4 regions of the Colwellia sp. MEBiC06753 genome follow, and region 2 is predicted to be linked to each of the others. Evidence: predicted binding sites of a transcription regulator. Region 2 holds the regulator's gene; each other region holds the start of a gene.
The links. The regulator sigma-54, encoded in region 2, starts transcription at its own class of promoters, with help from an activator protein. The targets are predictions, from matches to a motif close to GTTGGCACGNNNNTNGNNT.

Region 1 (3,677 bases), on a different contig from region 2:
CAAATGTTGTATATCGCTAAACGTGTAATGTTAAAAAATGCGTGTTTTCAAAAAGATCCGTTAGAGAAGTTTATTTCATCAGAAGAGCGTGAGCAGTTAGGCATTACTGATGATATGGTAAAGTCAGCAATTAATTACTGCAATATGGAACGCTTAGGTGTGTTATCAATTTTAAAACCTAGTGCGTTAATGATCTTCTAAAAGAATGTTGATACTAAATTCGCTATTAGCGATCTAATATAGTTCAAACATAGGCAGTGGTTATCTTCTCAATATAGCCACTACCAATTTACTAACCTTATTTAATTCCAACCGTGAAATGAGTTATTGGTGATTGTGGTGATCGTGGATAAAATTTATTCGAGAGCCTACTAAGCTTGCCACTAATATTGCTAGATAGAACTGTCCTACAACTGCTTGAAAATAAACAAGGAAGCGCGTTATTGGTAACGTCGGTGCTATATCGCCAAAGCCTAAAGTGGTTAACGTGACAAAAGAGAAATATACCAAATCGGGAAAAATTAAATACCATTTATTGCTATCATTAATGCCAGAAAATGCACCTACCAAATACAATTCAAACAGCGTATACAGCAACGCAAAAATTAACCCCAAAAGCATATACAAGCAGATACAACCTAGTATTTTGTTACCATCTACTTTACCGACAAATAACACTTGTTTAGCGGTTTGGTAAGATGTACCGATAAAGAAAAATAACATCAGCACTAAGTGCGTATACTCTAAGCCAAATGCATCTAAGTAGTAGCCGCCGATAGATGAAATAACTATAGCTAGCGGAAAAATTAGCGCTTTTGAAAATAGAAAATCTTCATTATTTACACCCCATACGGCAACCAGCAAAGTAAAAACCGTAGTTGATTGCACAAAGCGTTGCACCGATGCATCGAAAAACTGTTGTGCAATTGCTGTACTTAGCAACAAAAGCACTAAGGCAAAGGTTAAATAGATAAAATTATCGTGATGAGTCATTTTTTTCAGATGTCTTCTCATTGCGAGCCTCAGTCTTTCTGGAAAGTATCGAGCATGTAAATACTTCCCCAATTTATCGGATATTTACCTGAAAACAAAGGTATTAATCACAATATTGTGCTGGTGAATATTTGCGCACTAAATCTACGCAAGGGGAAAAATTCTCTGCACCATTATGGTGCTTTGTTGATGGCGTTGAAATGTCTTTAATAATTTAACTTATTGTTTTAAATGAAAATAAAATCCTTGGCATAAGGATTGTAATAGACAGTGGTAAATAACGATAGGGGAATACATATGAAGTTAGTAAACGCAATCATTAAGCCTTTCAAGCTCGATGATGTTCGGGAAGCTATCTCGGAGATCGGAGTTGAAGGTTTAACGGTAAGTGAAGTTAAAGGTTTCGGTCGTCAAAAAGGTCATACAGAACTATATCGCGGCGCAGAATACCAAGTTGATTTCTTACCAAAAGTAAAACTAGAAATAGCGGTCAATGATGAGTTGGTGGAACGTTTGGTTGAAGCTATCACTAAGGCAGCTTACACAGGAAAAATAGGTGACGGTAAAATTTTTGTTTACAACCTAGAACAAGCCATACGAATTCGTACTGGCGAATCTGATGCAGCGGCTTTATAGGGGGCAATCATGGAACAAAATATTTTTCACCTTCAATATGCAATGGACACATTCTACTTTTTAGTCTGTGGCGCATTAGTTATGTGGATGGCTGCTGGCTTCTCTATGCTTGAAGCAGGTTTAGTTCGTTCAAAAAATACCACTGAAATTTTAACCAAAAACGTCGCGTTATATTCAATTTCTTGCATTATGTACTTAGTTGTTGGCTATGACATTATGTACGGCGGTGGTGTATTGCTATCAGGTATCGAATCTGTTGATCCTGATGCCGTATTAAAAGATTTTGCTGGCCGTGAAGACGGATTTACTGGTGGTGCTATTTATTCAGCAGCATCGGATTTCTTCTTCCAAGTAGTATTCGTAGCAACAGCAATGTCAATTGTTTCTGGCGCGGTTGCTGAGCGCATGAAATTGTGGGCATTTTTAGCCTTCACAGTTGTTTTAACTGGCTTTATCTATCCAATGGAAGGTGGCTGGACTTGGGGTGGTAATGCCGTATTTGGTTTATACACGCTAGGTGACTTAGGTTTCTCTGACTTTGCTGGCTCTGGTATTGTTCATATGGCCGGTGCTGCTGCAGCGTTAGCGGGTGTATTATTACTTGGTGCTCGTCAAGGTAAATACACTAAAGATGGTAAAGTTAATGCGATCCCTGGTGCAAACTTACCATTAGCAACATTAGGTACCTTTATTTTATGGATGGGTTGGTTCGGCTTCAATGGTGGTTCAGTACTTAAGTTAGGTGATATTGGCAATGCGCACTCAGTTGCTATGGTGTTCTTAAACACTAATGCTGCTGCAGCAGGTGGTGCTATCGCCGCGTTAATTCTAGCTAAAGTTTTATTTAAGAAAGCTGATTTAACTATGGCTTTAAATGGCGCATTAGCAGGTTTAGTCGCTATTACTGCAGAACCATCAACGCCTACGGCACTTCAAGCAACTATCTTCGGTATGGTTGGCGGTGTGATCGTTGTTTTCTCAATCATTGGTTTAGATAAGTTACGCATTGATGATCCAGTAGGTGCTATTTCAGTACACGGTGTTGTTGGTTTATTCGGCCTATTATTAGTGCCAGTGACTAACACCGGCGCAACTTTCTCAGGTCAGTTAATTGGTGCTGCTACTATCTTCGGTTGGGTGTTTGTAACTAGCTTCATTGTTTGGTTTGCCTTAAAAGCAACTATGGGTATCCGTGTTAGCGAAGAAGAAGAGTACGAAGGCGTTGATAAATCAGATTGTGGTTTAGAAGCGTACCCTGAATTTACTCGCGGCTAATTACTGAAAGCTAAATAGAAAATTCAATAATAATAAAAACGAAATAGGTTAATTTTTGAAGCAGCCCTCGGGCTGCTTTTCTTTTTTAAATACCACATAATTTCATTCGTTTAGCATTTTTTTGTGTAGAATATAACGGTAACTATTAATTGAGTGTTGATTATGGCAAGAGAACAATTTGGCATTTGTGCCGAACCCAACCTACACGGTACTTATTTGTTATTTAATGCGTTAGACGACAAGGTCGCATTTTTGCGTCAAGCTTTGTCTCGTATTCCGGCAATGCTTGATCATTACGCAGAACGTTTTTCTGAAGCGAATTTAAATGGTGTTGTTGCTATTGGTGCACATTATTGGGATGAGATTTGTCCAGATGCTCGCCCTAAACAGTTGGTGCCATTTCCTACCGTGCAAAGTGATGATCGCATTGCACCTGCAACCTCAGGCGATATTTATATTGAAATTCGTAGTGATCGTGCTGATGTTAATCACATAGTTAGCTCAAAAATTATTGAATTGTTAGATAGCGGTGTTGAATTAATTGAGCAAATCAGAGCGTTTCGTTACTTAGACGGCCGTGATTTAACCGGTTTTGTGGATGGTACCGAAAATCCACAAGGGCTTCATCGTCGAAAAATCGCACTTGTTAGTGACGAGCAAGATCCTGAGTTTGCCGGTGGCAGTTATTTACATATTCAGCGTTACCGTCATAACATTAAGCTGTGGAATCGCTTATCAGAAAAAGCCCAGGAAGATATTTTTGGACGCACTAA
Region 2 (3,677 bases):
TGCGATGCGTCGCTACTGCACAAATTTGTTCGAGGATTTTCTTTTTACTTTGAATTTGGACTGCACAGGATGTGCAGTCCTCGGTGAGTATATCTTGCAGCTTCATAAGTTAATGCTGGGTTATCTTACCTTTGTATTTAAGAATTTGACGATCTAACTTATCAATCAGTGAATCTATTGATGCGTACATATCTTGGTTTTCTGCTGAGGCATGCACTTCAGAACCATTCAGGTGAACCGTCGCTTCTGCTTTTTGCTTTAATTTTTCTACTGTAAGAACGACATACACATTATTGATGTGATCAAAGTGCCGCTCTAGCTTTGCAAACTTGGTGTTAACGAAATCGCGTAATGAATCTGTCACTTCCACATGGTGGCCTGATAAATTAATTTGCATAAGCTCTTTTCCTCATTGCTTGATTACTTATAGTAAACTTTTTCTTTGATTTGACGGTGGAATAGATAAAGACTCTCGGTATTTAGCTATAGTCCGTCTCGCCACATTAATGCCTTGTTCGGCCAGCAACTCTGCCATTTTGCTATCACTTAATGGCTTCGAAGGTACTTCTGCTGAAACAAGTTTCTTTATTAATGCTCTGATAGCTGTTGATGAACATTCCCCCCCGTTTTCAGTACTTACGTGACTTGAGAAGAAGTATTTCAATTCAAAAATACCTCTTGGTGTGTGCATGAATTTTTGCGTCGTTACCCGCGAGATCGTTGATTCATGCATATCAACCGCTTCCGCAATATCATTCAACACCATAGGTCGCATAGCCTCAGGGCCATATTCAAAAAAACCTTGCTGGCGTTGAACAATACAGTTAGACACTTTTAATAGCGTTTCGTTGCGACTCTCTAAACTTTTTATAAACCATTTCGCTTCTTGCAGGTTAGCACGAATAAATTGGTTATCATCTGATGACTTCATTGTTTTGGTCATGGCCGCATACTGTTGATTAATCGACAGTTTTGGCGCAGTACTTGGGTTTAGTTCAACCACCCAACGACCATTTTTCTTTTCTACGGATACATCAGGGATAACATACTGATCATCGCTTTTAATGACGGCATCACCAGGGCGAGGATTTAACGACTGAATTAAACGAATGACTTCACGTAATTGGTCTTCTTTTAATTTCGTCTTCCTCATTATTTGACGATAGTCACGATTACCCAATAAATCAATGTGCTCAGAAATGATTAATTTACTTTCCGCTAAATAAGGCGTTTCTTTGTCAAATTGATTCAATTGAATCAGTAAACATTCAGGTACTGAACGCGCAGCCACACCTACTGGGTCAAACATATTTACCCGTTTAAGTACGGCTTCGACTTCATCTAATTCAACATCGTCAATGCCAATACTTTCTAAAATATCTTCTGCTGATACGGTCAAATAACCGGCATCATCAACAGCATCAATTATCGCCATGGCAATGGCTTCATCAGTTTCTGTAAACGGGGTTAATTCCATTTGCCAGCGTAAATGATCTTGAATCGACTCTGTTGTTTCGCCTTGATAAACATAGTCATCGCTGCCAGATGTGCCAATACCAGAACTAGAAACCCCTGCACTAAATGAGTCATCCCACGTAGAATCAACACTTAACTCTTCTGGAATATCATTTTTTTCCATCGCATCGGTGGTGCTAACTTCATCGGCGCTTGGCGCAGCATCTTCACTACCATCACTATAGTTTTGCTCGGACTGAGCGCTGGCTGAATATGACGCTTCTTCAATGCTGGTATTATTATCGTCTTGGTTATTGCTAGACTCATCCACTTCTAACAATGGATTGCTTTCAAGCGCTTCCTGAATTTCTTGTTGTAAATCAAGCGTCGATAATTGTAATAACTTAATCGCCTGCTGAAGCTGAGGCGTCATGGTAAGTTGTTGACCAATCTTAAGTTGAAGTGATGGGCGCATCGAGTATTTACAAGTCCTATTGTTCTAATTTAGCTTTAAACCAATTTAGCTTTAAATTGGTGTTAATTTATTAATGTTATATTGCTTACTATAGCTTGAATTGCTCGCCTAGGTATACATCTCTTACTTGCTGATTTGCAAGAATTTGATCTGAATTACCTTCAGCAATTAATTCACCGTGACTGACGATATAAGCATGTTCACAAACATCGAGGGTTTCACGGACATTATGATCAGTGATTAATACGCCAATTCCGCGCTGTTTCAGATGAATAATAATCTTTTTTATATCGCCAACCGAAATCGGATCAACACCAGCAAACGGCTCATCTAGCAAAATAAAACGCGGGTCTGCCGCTAATGCCCGAGCAATTTCGACACGTCGGCGTTCACCACCTGATAAACTCATGCCAGTATTATCTCTAATATGGCCAATATTAAATTCTTCAATAAGCAGCTCTACTTTTTCTTCCCGCTCAAGTGCAGAGAGATCTTTTCGAGTTTGCAAAATCGCCATAATATTTTCGTATACGGTTAATTTACGAAAAATAGACGCTTCTTGTGGTAAATAGCCAATGCCTCGCCGCGCTCTTTCATGCATCGGCAATAAAGTTAAATCTTCATCATTTAACATGATTTGGCCGCCATCATTCGGCACTAAACCAACAATCATATAAAACGACGTTGTTTTACCAGCACCATTTGGCCCAAGAAGACCAACAATTTGCCCTTCCCCCACTTGTAAGCTGACATTTTTAACAACCTGTCGACCTTTATAGGCCTTTGCCAACCCTTTGGCAGATAATGTACCCTCTGCCATTTAATTATTACCTTTTGCTTTAGGTTTTAATATGGTGGTCACAGATTGTTCACCGCCTTCTGCTTCCAATTGTTCAGTTAAGGTATTGTAGACAATTTTATCACCGCTCACTTCACTGCCAGCTTGACGCAATAAAGCGTTGCCAGTGATAGTTATAGTATAGGTTGACGGCTCGTATTTAATTTCATCTGCTTGCAGGCGAATTTTGCTGCCATCTTCAAGTTGTTGTTCAAATACCGCTGGCTTACCTTTGGCTAAATAGGTTTCATTACCACGTTGTTCTTGGCTATAAACCTGTACTAAATCAGCCTGAATAGACAATGTTCCTTGAGTAATATTTACATCATCCAAATAACTGGCAATCCGGTTTTTTAAGTCGCCCGCTTGTCGTTTAGATTTAATAACAATCTCTTTTTCAAGGTCTAATTTTGCCGCGTATACTGGGGCAATAACGACTAACGCTATTGCCGCGTTAGCTAGTAGTTTTTTGATAAATCGTTTGCACATGCTCAGTCAATGTCATCTGTTTAGTATTTAAATCAATAATCAAGCCAGAACCATACATGGTAAAATCTTCTCCTTGAATCATGATCGTTTGATCAGAGCTGATTATGTTGGTATTCAAGTCTAATTCAAGGTACTTACAATGTATCTCTTTAATTAAACTATTTTCTTCCATCGCTGTTAACAACACCCTATTTTTTAATATCACACGGTTATTGCTATAAAGCGTGCCTTCAGCCGCTGCAAGTTTCCATGGCAAGGTATTATCTTTAGGGAAAATGGTATAGTTAGGAAATTCCAAGCGAGTAAACGAAAGCTCAGCGTAATGTTCCATGCGTTGGGCTTCAATTTTGTAGGACAATTTCCCTTCATCATTATAAATATCGCTGTTTAACACTTCGGCAATAAAGTCTGGTGTTAGTT
Region 3 (3,677 bases), on a different contig from region 2:
AAGAAGTTAAAAAAATGCCAAGGGTGATGAGGGACTAAATATAGCAGCAGATATTTACTCAACATTACCACCGCCAGCAAGATAACACTGTGAAATTGCGGTGGTATTGCTGAGATAATATCCATTAATTCAGAGTCTTATCAGCTAATGAGTTAATCATAAATGTGACGAGCGTAGACGAATTAACCGACGCTGTTTCCAGGTAAGCTTCAAACGACGTTGGTGATTCTTTTCCTGCAATATCAGACATTGAGCGAATAACGACAAATGGCACATTAAATTGATGACACGTTTGCGCAATAGCTGCTCCTTCCATTTCTACCGCCGCCATTGTTGGAAAGTTTTGACGGGCTTTGGCAATGTCATCATCAGCGGTCATAAAGGTATCACCTGTGGTGATTAAGCCAACTAATGTGTTGATATTATCCAATTTTTCGATACTGTCTTTGGCAGCATCAACAAGGATTGGATGAGGCATAAATGCTGCAGGATTACCAGGTAGTTGACCAATTTCATAACCAAAGGCGGTCACGTTTACGTCGTGGTAACGCACTTCTGAACTAATCACCACGTCACCGACTTTGAGGGATTGCTCAAAACCACCGGCAGAGCCTGTATTGACGACATAGTCAGGAGAGAATTTATCAATTAATAGTGCTGTGGCAAGCGCGGCTGCAACTTTACCTATACCTGATTGTACAATGACAATGTCATTGCCATTTAATTGACCTTGGTGAAATTCAAAACCACCAATTTGGCTAGTGGTTGGGTTATCTAAAGCAGCTTTTAAAATTGCTACTTCTGGCTCCATGGCGCCAATAATACCTGCTTTCATTTTTTTTCCTAACTAAAACAATTAGCAAGATTATAAAACGATATTTACACAAAGTCTGCTAAAGGTGTGCACTGACTCCTTTAGCAGCGATAAAAGAGACCAAAAAGGCTAATTAGGAAGTGCTGCCATGGTAGGTGAGTTAAGCTGTTGCTTTCTGTGTTGAAGCTGAGCTAACTCTTTTGCCGCCTCAGCAGTAATAGCACCAGTTGCCTTAGGTCTAGCTCGTACTAGCGGAGCAGGGATCACTCGACCTTTCACTTTAGGTGCCGTTGTGTGGTTTTCACCAAGCATTCTCGTACCTAAACATGCGCGAATTTCTTCAACGCTATAGTTTGGTTTTACTTTGATCCGAACATGAGGAATGGAAGCTGCTTCAAGGGCGCCACTAACAAACCAGTCTTTTTTCAATTTGTAACCTCGGCCATTGGTATCAACTAAATCGACGGTACCGAGTAATTTCATATTGTCGCGGCGACAGATAACAAAATCTAGGTATTTGCCTTTAGCATTACTTAAGGCTTGCTGAGTTGCTTTTTTGGAAACGCCACGACGGATATTGACGATATCAGAAAGCGCTACTCGATTAAGTACGCGATAGTCTGGGCCTAGTGCTCTTTCAACTAGGTTGAGAAAGTTTTTTTCAGCGGCGGTATAGACTGCGCCTTTACTATCAAATGGGAAAGGAAAACTGTTGTCAGTTAGCCGACTAGCTAACATTGCGACGATAGCAATTAAGCTGATTAATGCAAATAATATAAGCTCCATAAACATCTCCAGCGATTCAAATTATTGACGTTACACGTGTTGTAACTCAATAAAGCAGAATGTGTGCCAGAGATCATTTATGGATCGTTAAAAATTGTCGGTGTAGGGAAGAATTGATTTCTACCCTTTATTTCTGCCGATAACTTTCTGCCCGTTACTTTCTACCAGAGTGACCGAAACCACCTTCGCCGCGCTCACTAGTTTCAAACTCTTCCACTACTTGGAACTCAGGTTGAATTACCGGAATAAACATCAGTTGCGCTATGCGATCGGCAGGTTCAATAGTAAAAACGTCTGAGCCACGATTCCAACATGAAATAAATAACTGACCTTGGTAATCTGAATCTATTAATCCCACTAAGTTACCTAAAACAATGCCATGCTTATGTCCTAAACCTGAGCGCGGCAAAATAGTGGCTGCCATATCTTTGCTTTTCATATGAATGGCGATACCCGTTGGAATTAGTTCAGTTTGGCCAGGTGCTAATGTTAGAGGGGCATCAATACACGCGCGCAAATCGACACCGGCAGAGCCGTCGGTTGCATAGGTTGGTAATGGAATTTCATTGCCAATTTTCGGATCTAAAATCTTTACTTCTACTTGTTTCATTTCTCGCTCCAATTCCGCGACTACCGCTATTTTTAAGCGCTATAGTTTGCCTAAGCCCTGCAGGCTAATCAATACTATTTCACTAAATATCATTGGCTGCGGTTATTAGCTAGCACGGGGTTAGCTACAAAAGGGTAATGGCAACAATAAAGCTGGTTATTAAGGTTAAGGCAACATTAGCGGCTAAAAATTGAGGATGATTAGCAATACTAAAGCCATGTTTAAACGCTCCAACGCTGATAAACACTGCTATAGGGAGGCCGATTAAAGCGATAAACGAGCTTGTCGGTAAAACGCCTTGTGTTATTAGTACGGTAATTAATACAAAGGGAATAAGTGCTTGTATAGCATAGATAATACTGCTTAACCGAGCACCGTATTGAATGGGAAACGTTACACGACCTGATTGACGATCTGCTTCTACGTCTGGGAATTGATTAAGTAATAATAGATTGTTTACTTGGCAAAAAGGGATCATAGCCAGTAACCATATTTCTGGTGTGATAGTTCCCGCGAGTGCCAAATAACTACCTACCTACCACCATAATAATGCCAAAGCCTGTGCCCGGCGCAATTAAACACAGCCAAGGTGAACGATTCAACCATTTGGTGTAAGTAATCACTATTGCTAAGCCAATCAATCCAAAGGGGATAAGCGCAAATGTTGTTTGATATGCCAAATAACCACCCAGAATGACTATTAGCAAAACACTTACTACCCCTAGCACTAGGGTAGTAGCGGCAAGCTGAGGGTTATTGGGTAAAGTGCCGCTGCCGCCACTAAACGGTGTGCGTTTAGTAAGTAAATCTAAACCACTGGTAAAATCTTGGTACTCATTCAGAGTGTTTACTGCAATGTGCGCAAGTAGTGCCGCTAGAAAAATAATGATTAACGAAGTTAGGGCAAAGGAAATGCCTTGTGCATGAGCAAAGGCTGCCGCTAAAAATAGACAAACTGGCGTTAAAATTAAAAATGATGGCCGAAATGTTTGTAATACTTTAAGAGATTGACTCATTCCATTTACCCTGTAATAAATAGTTGCAACACCAATACGCCCCAGTTAACTAAAACGATAAGGCTAACTAATACGGTAAGGCGCTCGAACTAAAGTGTCTGCTCTATATATTGCTCAACTAAACGTTCTAAAATATCTAAAGGTACGGCACCGTTTTTTAACACGACATCATGGAAATCTCGTAAATCAAAACGATCTTTAAGTACCGATTGTGCGCGCTCGCGCAGCGCTAAAATTTTCATCATGCCAATTTTATAAGCGGTTGCTTGTCCAGGCATTACAATATAACGTTCAATTTCTGCGACGACATCCGATTGCGCCATACCTGTGTTCGCTTTCATGTAGTCAATTGCTTGCTCACGCGTCCAACGCTTAGCATGAATGCCAGTGTCTACCACTAATCGAACGGCTCTAAATAGCTCAGCCTGTAAGCGACCGATATTATCAAAGG
Region 4 (3,677 bases), on a different contig from region 2:
CGCTTTTTGGCGCGGTAAAAACCTCTGCCAGAATTGGCTGCGTGCAATGGCAAATGCGGCCAGTAAAATCGGTGGATGAATTAATTCAGCATGTTGAGTTTTTTATTGACGCCCTCTCTGATTATCAGTGCGATGTTGCTTTACTGCCGGAACTGTTTAACGCGCCGTTAATGGGTATTGATGTTCATAATACCTCGCTAGATTCCATCAAAGCATTAGCGACATATTCTGAGCAAACTATTGAAGCTATCTCGAAGTTAGCGGTGAGTTACAACATCAATATTATTGCAGGCTCGCTGCCAGTAATGGAAGAAGGGCAACTTTATAATGTCTCTTATTTTTGTCGCCGTGATGGCACGCTTGAGTCGCAATATAAGTTACACCCTACGCCCCATGAAAAGCGCGCTTGGATCATGAAAGGTGGTGATGACTTAAGGGTGTTTGATACCGACTTTGGTAAAATTGGTATTTTGATTTGTTACGACGTTGAATTTCCAGAACTTGCGCGTATTCAGTCTGAGCAAGGCATGAAAATATTGTTTGTGCCATTTTGGACAGATACTAAAAACGCCTACCTGCGCATACGTTGTTGCGCCCAAGCTCGGGCAATTGAAAATGAATGTTATGTTGCCATTGCCGGCAGTGTCGGTAACTTGCCGAAAGTGGACGGTGCTGATATTCAATATGCACAATCAGCAGTATTTTCACCGTCGGACTTTTCATTTCCTCACGATGCAATAATGGCGGAAACCACGCCTAATACCGAAATGACCTTAATTGTTGATCTTGATTTAGAAAAACTCAGCACACTGCGCAATGAAGGCTCGGTAAGAAATTATTTAGATAGACGCCGCGATTTATATCAAACTAAATGGATCGGTAATAACGACGATTCTTAATAATGTGTTGAGGTTACCACTTAAAGCACAAGCCTTATGCAGCTTACATATTAACTCGTTTATTCTAACTTAATGGCAAGCTGCGATGTTTGTGCTAACGCTTGGCAAGATAAAATTAAGCCACGCGCTTGCTCTTCTTCTGTCAAAAATAGGTTATCAAGCATGTTAACCTTTCCAGATAGCAACTGACACTGACAGCTGCCACAAACACCTTCCAGACAGCTATAGGCTACATCGATATTGTTACGTTGCATGGCCGCTAATAGCGTTTCGTTACTATTAACTTGTATTGTATTTTTACCCGCTTCACTATCAACAATTAACGTAGCTGCCCTACTGGTGACATTAGCTGGCTTTGTGTTAGTTGACGTAGCATTGTTATTACCAAAACTTTCCTGATAAATTGCTTCGCTGTTGACCTTATTAGCCACTAATACACTGTTAACCGTCTGCATAAAGCCGCTAGGACCACATAAATAATAACTGGTTTCATCAGCAGCGTTATTTGCTTGTGCCTTTACAGTATTAACTAATCGATATTCCCGCAGAAACCGTTCAATGATCGCAGAATTAATGCGACCCGTTTGCCATGCCTTATCGCCAGAGAACCAACCGGGTTTAGTTAATACATGGGCAATGCGAAATTTAGTAGAATATCGTTGCTGTAAGTGGTTAAGCGCCTGATCAAAAATAATCGATTTTTTATTGCGCGAACTATAAAGCAAGGCAATCTGGCTATTTGGCTCTTGTTGTAAAATTGTCGTTATCATTGAATAGATTGGTGTAATGCCCGAGCCCGCCGCGAAAAAATAATAGCATTTGTTATCAGCTGAATTGGGTTTAACACTAAAGCGGCCACAGGGCCTGCTTACCTCAATACTTTGTCCTGCTTTAATTGTCGATAACAGATAATTCGACACTAAGCCCTGATCAACACTTTTGATGGTGAGTCGTATGCCTTGAGTTTGCGCATCGTTACTAATTGAATAACTACGAATATAAGCCTTATTGTTAATCTGAACTCTAACATTCACGTATTGGCCAGCTTGCCATTCAAAAGTCTTAGCTAACGCTAACGGCAAGTTAAGTAGCAAGGACTTTGTCGACTTAGCTTCTTTCACAACATTCGTTACTGATAGCCTAAAAAACTCCATGACTTACTCACCTTTCTTTTTATGTTTATTTAATCTTCATGCGTTCAAAGTTCAGAACTCACATTGTTAAATAATCTTGGGTTAAAACCAATAGCTATTAAATCAAACTCTGGTTAACCAGTTGATAATAATTAAGTTTTTATCTGCTTTTAGAGTGATTATCACTGTCAATATTATTTACATTCTGCATTTTACAAGTTAACACCTTTCACTTAACTAACTAATAATTATCGTTTTTATTACTTTGGTACATATCTAGCTTGACCTCACCCCGATACCAGTATGTGCGTTGTTATTCGGTAATCACCTTCTAATGGAAATAAAATAATATGCACTTGGAGCTAAAAATGACTATCAAGTTTTATATAAAACAACTATTTGCTATAGCGTTGCTAGGGCTAACCTTGAATACCAACGCTAATATTATCGACTTTGAAACCTTTAACATTCGTAATCATGATGGTAGTACTAATGCACCATGGGACGGAACTATGTCGATTACTGAAAATGTCAGTGGAACTGGCTTTTCGGCAATTACTCCAGAAAGTGGCCAAAAAGTCGGCTATGGTACAAATGCCTTTGATGGCATGCAAATCAATCTTTTTAATACAGTAAATTGGGATAAAGTGAGTGGCAGCAGTGCTTTACCTTATTTAAATATGTGGGTAACAGACGGCACGAACTATGCCGTAATTTCGTCGGAAAATGACTACCGTGGGCAAGATTTTCAAGCTCGTCAAGAATGGAAGATCTTTGAATATACGCCAGGCGACTTTGATTGGCTATTTAGCGCCGGCGACGGCACTCGTAACAATCAATACCTTCTGCTCGACGGCGTCAATGTTACTCTTGCAGATTTTGCCGATAATATTATGTTATATAGCGGCCCTGTTGGTGCAACACCCGGCGTAGGCACAGGAGCACCGCGCGGAGGTTATGGTTTCAATGTTATTTTTGGCGATACCCAAGCTAATTTCATTGGAGATTATGCCATCGAAAATTTAGTGGTTACCTATAATGACCAACGTTACATTGCTGGCAATATCACTGACGTACCTGAGCCTTCAATGCTTGCCATATTTGCTGTAGCTATTTTCGGGCTCGGCCTTCGCTTCAAAAAGCAAATATAAGCTTGGGCTAAACAAATGCATTGAATAAAATCAGATAAATAAAATTTTATAAAAGCACCTTCACTGGTGCTTTTTTATTGCCATAACTTAATTGCACTTTAATTGCTTTGCAGCTTTTTCTATTTATTTGTTTTTTACCCCCCTGCTCTACTCTCTCTTTTTTCCTCCTGACACATTAAATGCAAATAAAAACAATTATCATTTGATATATTTTATTGACTATTTATAATTCCCCCTAAAAATAATTAACCTTTGCTAAGAGATATAACAATGAACATTAAACTTTTTGCGCTTTCACCTCTGGTATTAGCGCTAGGTCTTCATGCACAAACGACCGAAACTGCCTCAAATGACACAGCTAACGATAACCTTAAAGATATTGAAACCATTCGCATTGTCGGAAGCAGAACACAACGTATCAGCTCTGGTGCCACTGGCCTAGGGTTAGATAGTTTCGATACCCCGCAATCTCTTTCAATCGTTGAACAAGAAAC

Region 1: the regulator sigma-54 is predicted to act here: its motif matches at 1,239-1,257, upstream of glnK (P-II family nitrogen regulator).
Region 3: the regulator sigma-54 is predicted to act here: its motif matches at 1,653-1,671, upstream of ACOB82_RS04695 (DUF2726 domain-containing protein).
Region 4: the regulator sigma-54 is predicted to act here: its motif matches at 2,297-2,315, upstream of ACOB82_RS11860 (PEP-CTERM sorting domain-containing protein).

What each region holds. Positions count from the first base shown of each region.
Region 1 covers NZ_JBQMTM010000018.1:56,687-60,363, reverse strand. The annotation lists gene ACOB82_RS14185 (HDOD domain-containing protein) at 1-201, shown strand, start outside; gene ACOB82_RS14180 (potassium channel family protein) at 325-1,014, opposite strand; gene glnK (P-II family nitrogen regulator) at 1,291-1,629, shown strand; gene ACOB82_RS14170 (ammonium transporter) at 1,639-2,904, shown strand; gene ACOB82_RS14165 (Dyp-type peroxidase) at 3,067-3,677, shown strand, end outside.
Region 2 covers NZ_JBQMTM010000011.1:42,977-46,653, reverse strand. The annotation lists gene ptsN (PTS IIA-like nitrogen regulatory protein PtsN) at 1-106, opposite strand, end outside; gene hpf (ribosome hibernation promoting factor) at 110-397, opposite strand; gene ACOB82_RS10045 (RNA polymerase factor sigma-54) at 425-1,930, opposite strand; gene lptB (LPS export ABC transporter ATP-binding protein) at 2,019-2,750, opposite strand; gene lptA (lipopolysaccharide transport periplasmic protein LptA) at 2,751-3,257, opposite strand; gene lptC (LPS export ABC transporter periplasmic protein LptC) at 3,223-3,677, opposite strand, start outside.
Region 3 covers NZ_JBQMTM010000004.1:50,457-54,133, forward strand. The annotation lists gene ACOB82_RS04685 (cobalamin biosynthesis protein CobD/CbiB) at 1-125, opposite strand, end outside; gene mtnN (5'-methylthioadenosine/S-adenosylhomocysteine nucleosidase) at 125-835, opposite strand; gene ACOB82_RS04695 (DUF2726 domain-containing protein) at 944-1,600, opposite strand; gene dut (dUTP diphosphatase) at 1,755-2,210, opposite strand; gene ACOB82_RS04705 (prenyltransferase) at 2,335-2,733, opposite strand; gene ACOB82_RS04710 (prenyltransferase) at 2,738-3,226, opposite strand; gene ACOB82_RS04715 (DUF885 domain-containing protein) at 3,316-3,677, opposite strand, start outside.
Region 4 covers NZ_JBQMTM010000014.1:42,137-45,813, forward strand. The annotation lists gene ACOB82_RS11850 (GNAT family N-acetyltransferase) at 1-899, shown strand, start outside; gene ACOB82_RS11855 (FAD-binding oxidoreductase) at 959-2,053, opposite strand; gene ACOB82_RS11860 (PEP-CTERM sorting domain-containing protein) at 2,401-3,183, shown strand; gene ACOB82_RS11865 (TonB-dependent siderophore receptor) at 3,454-3,677, shown strand, end outside.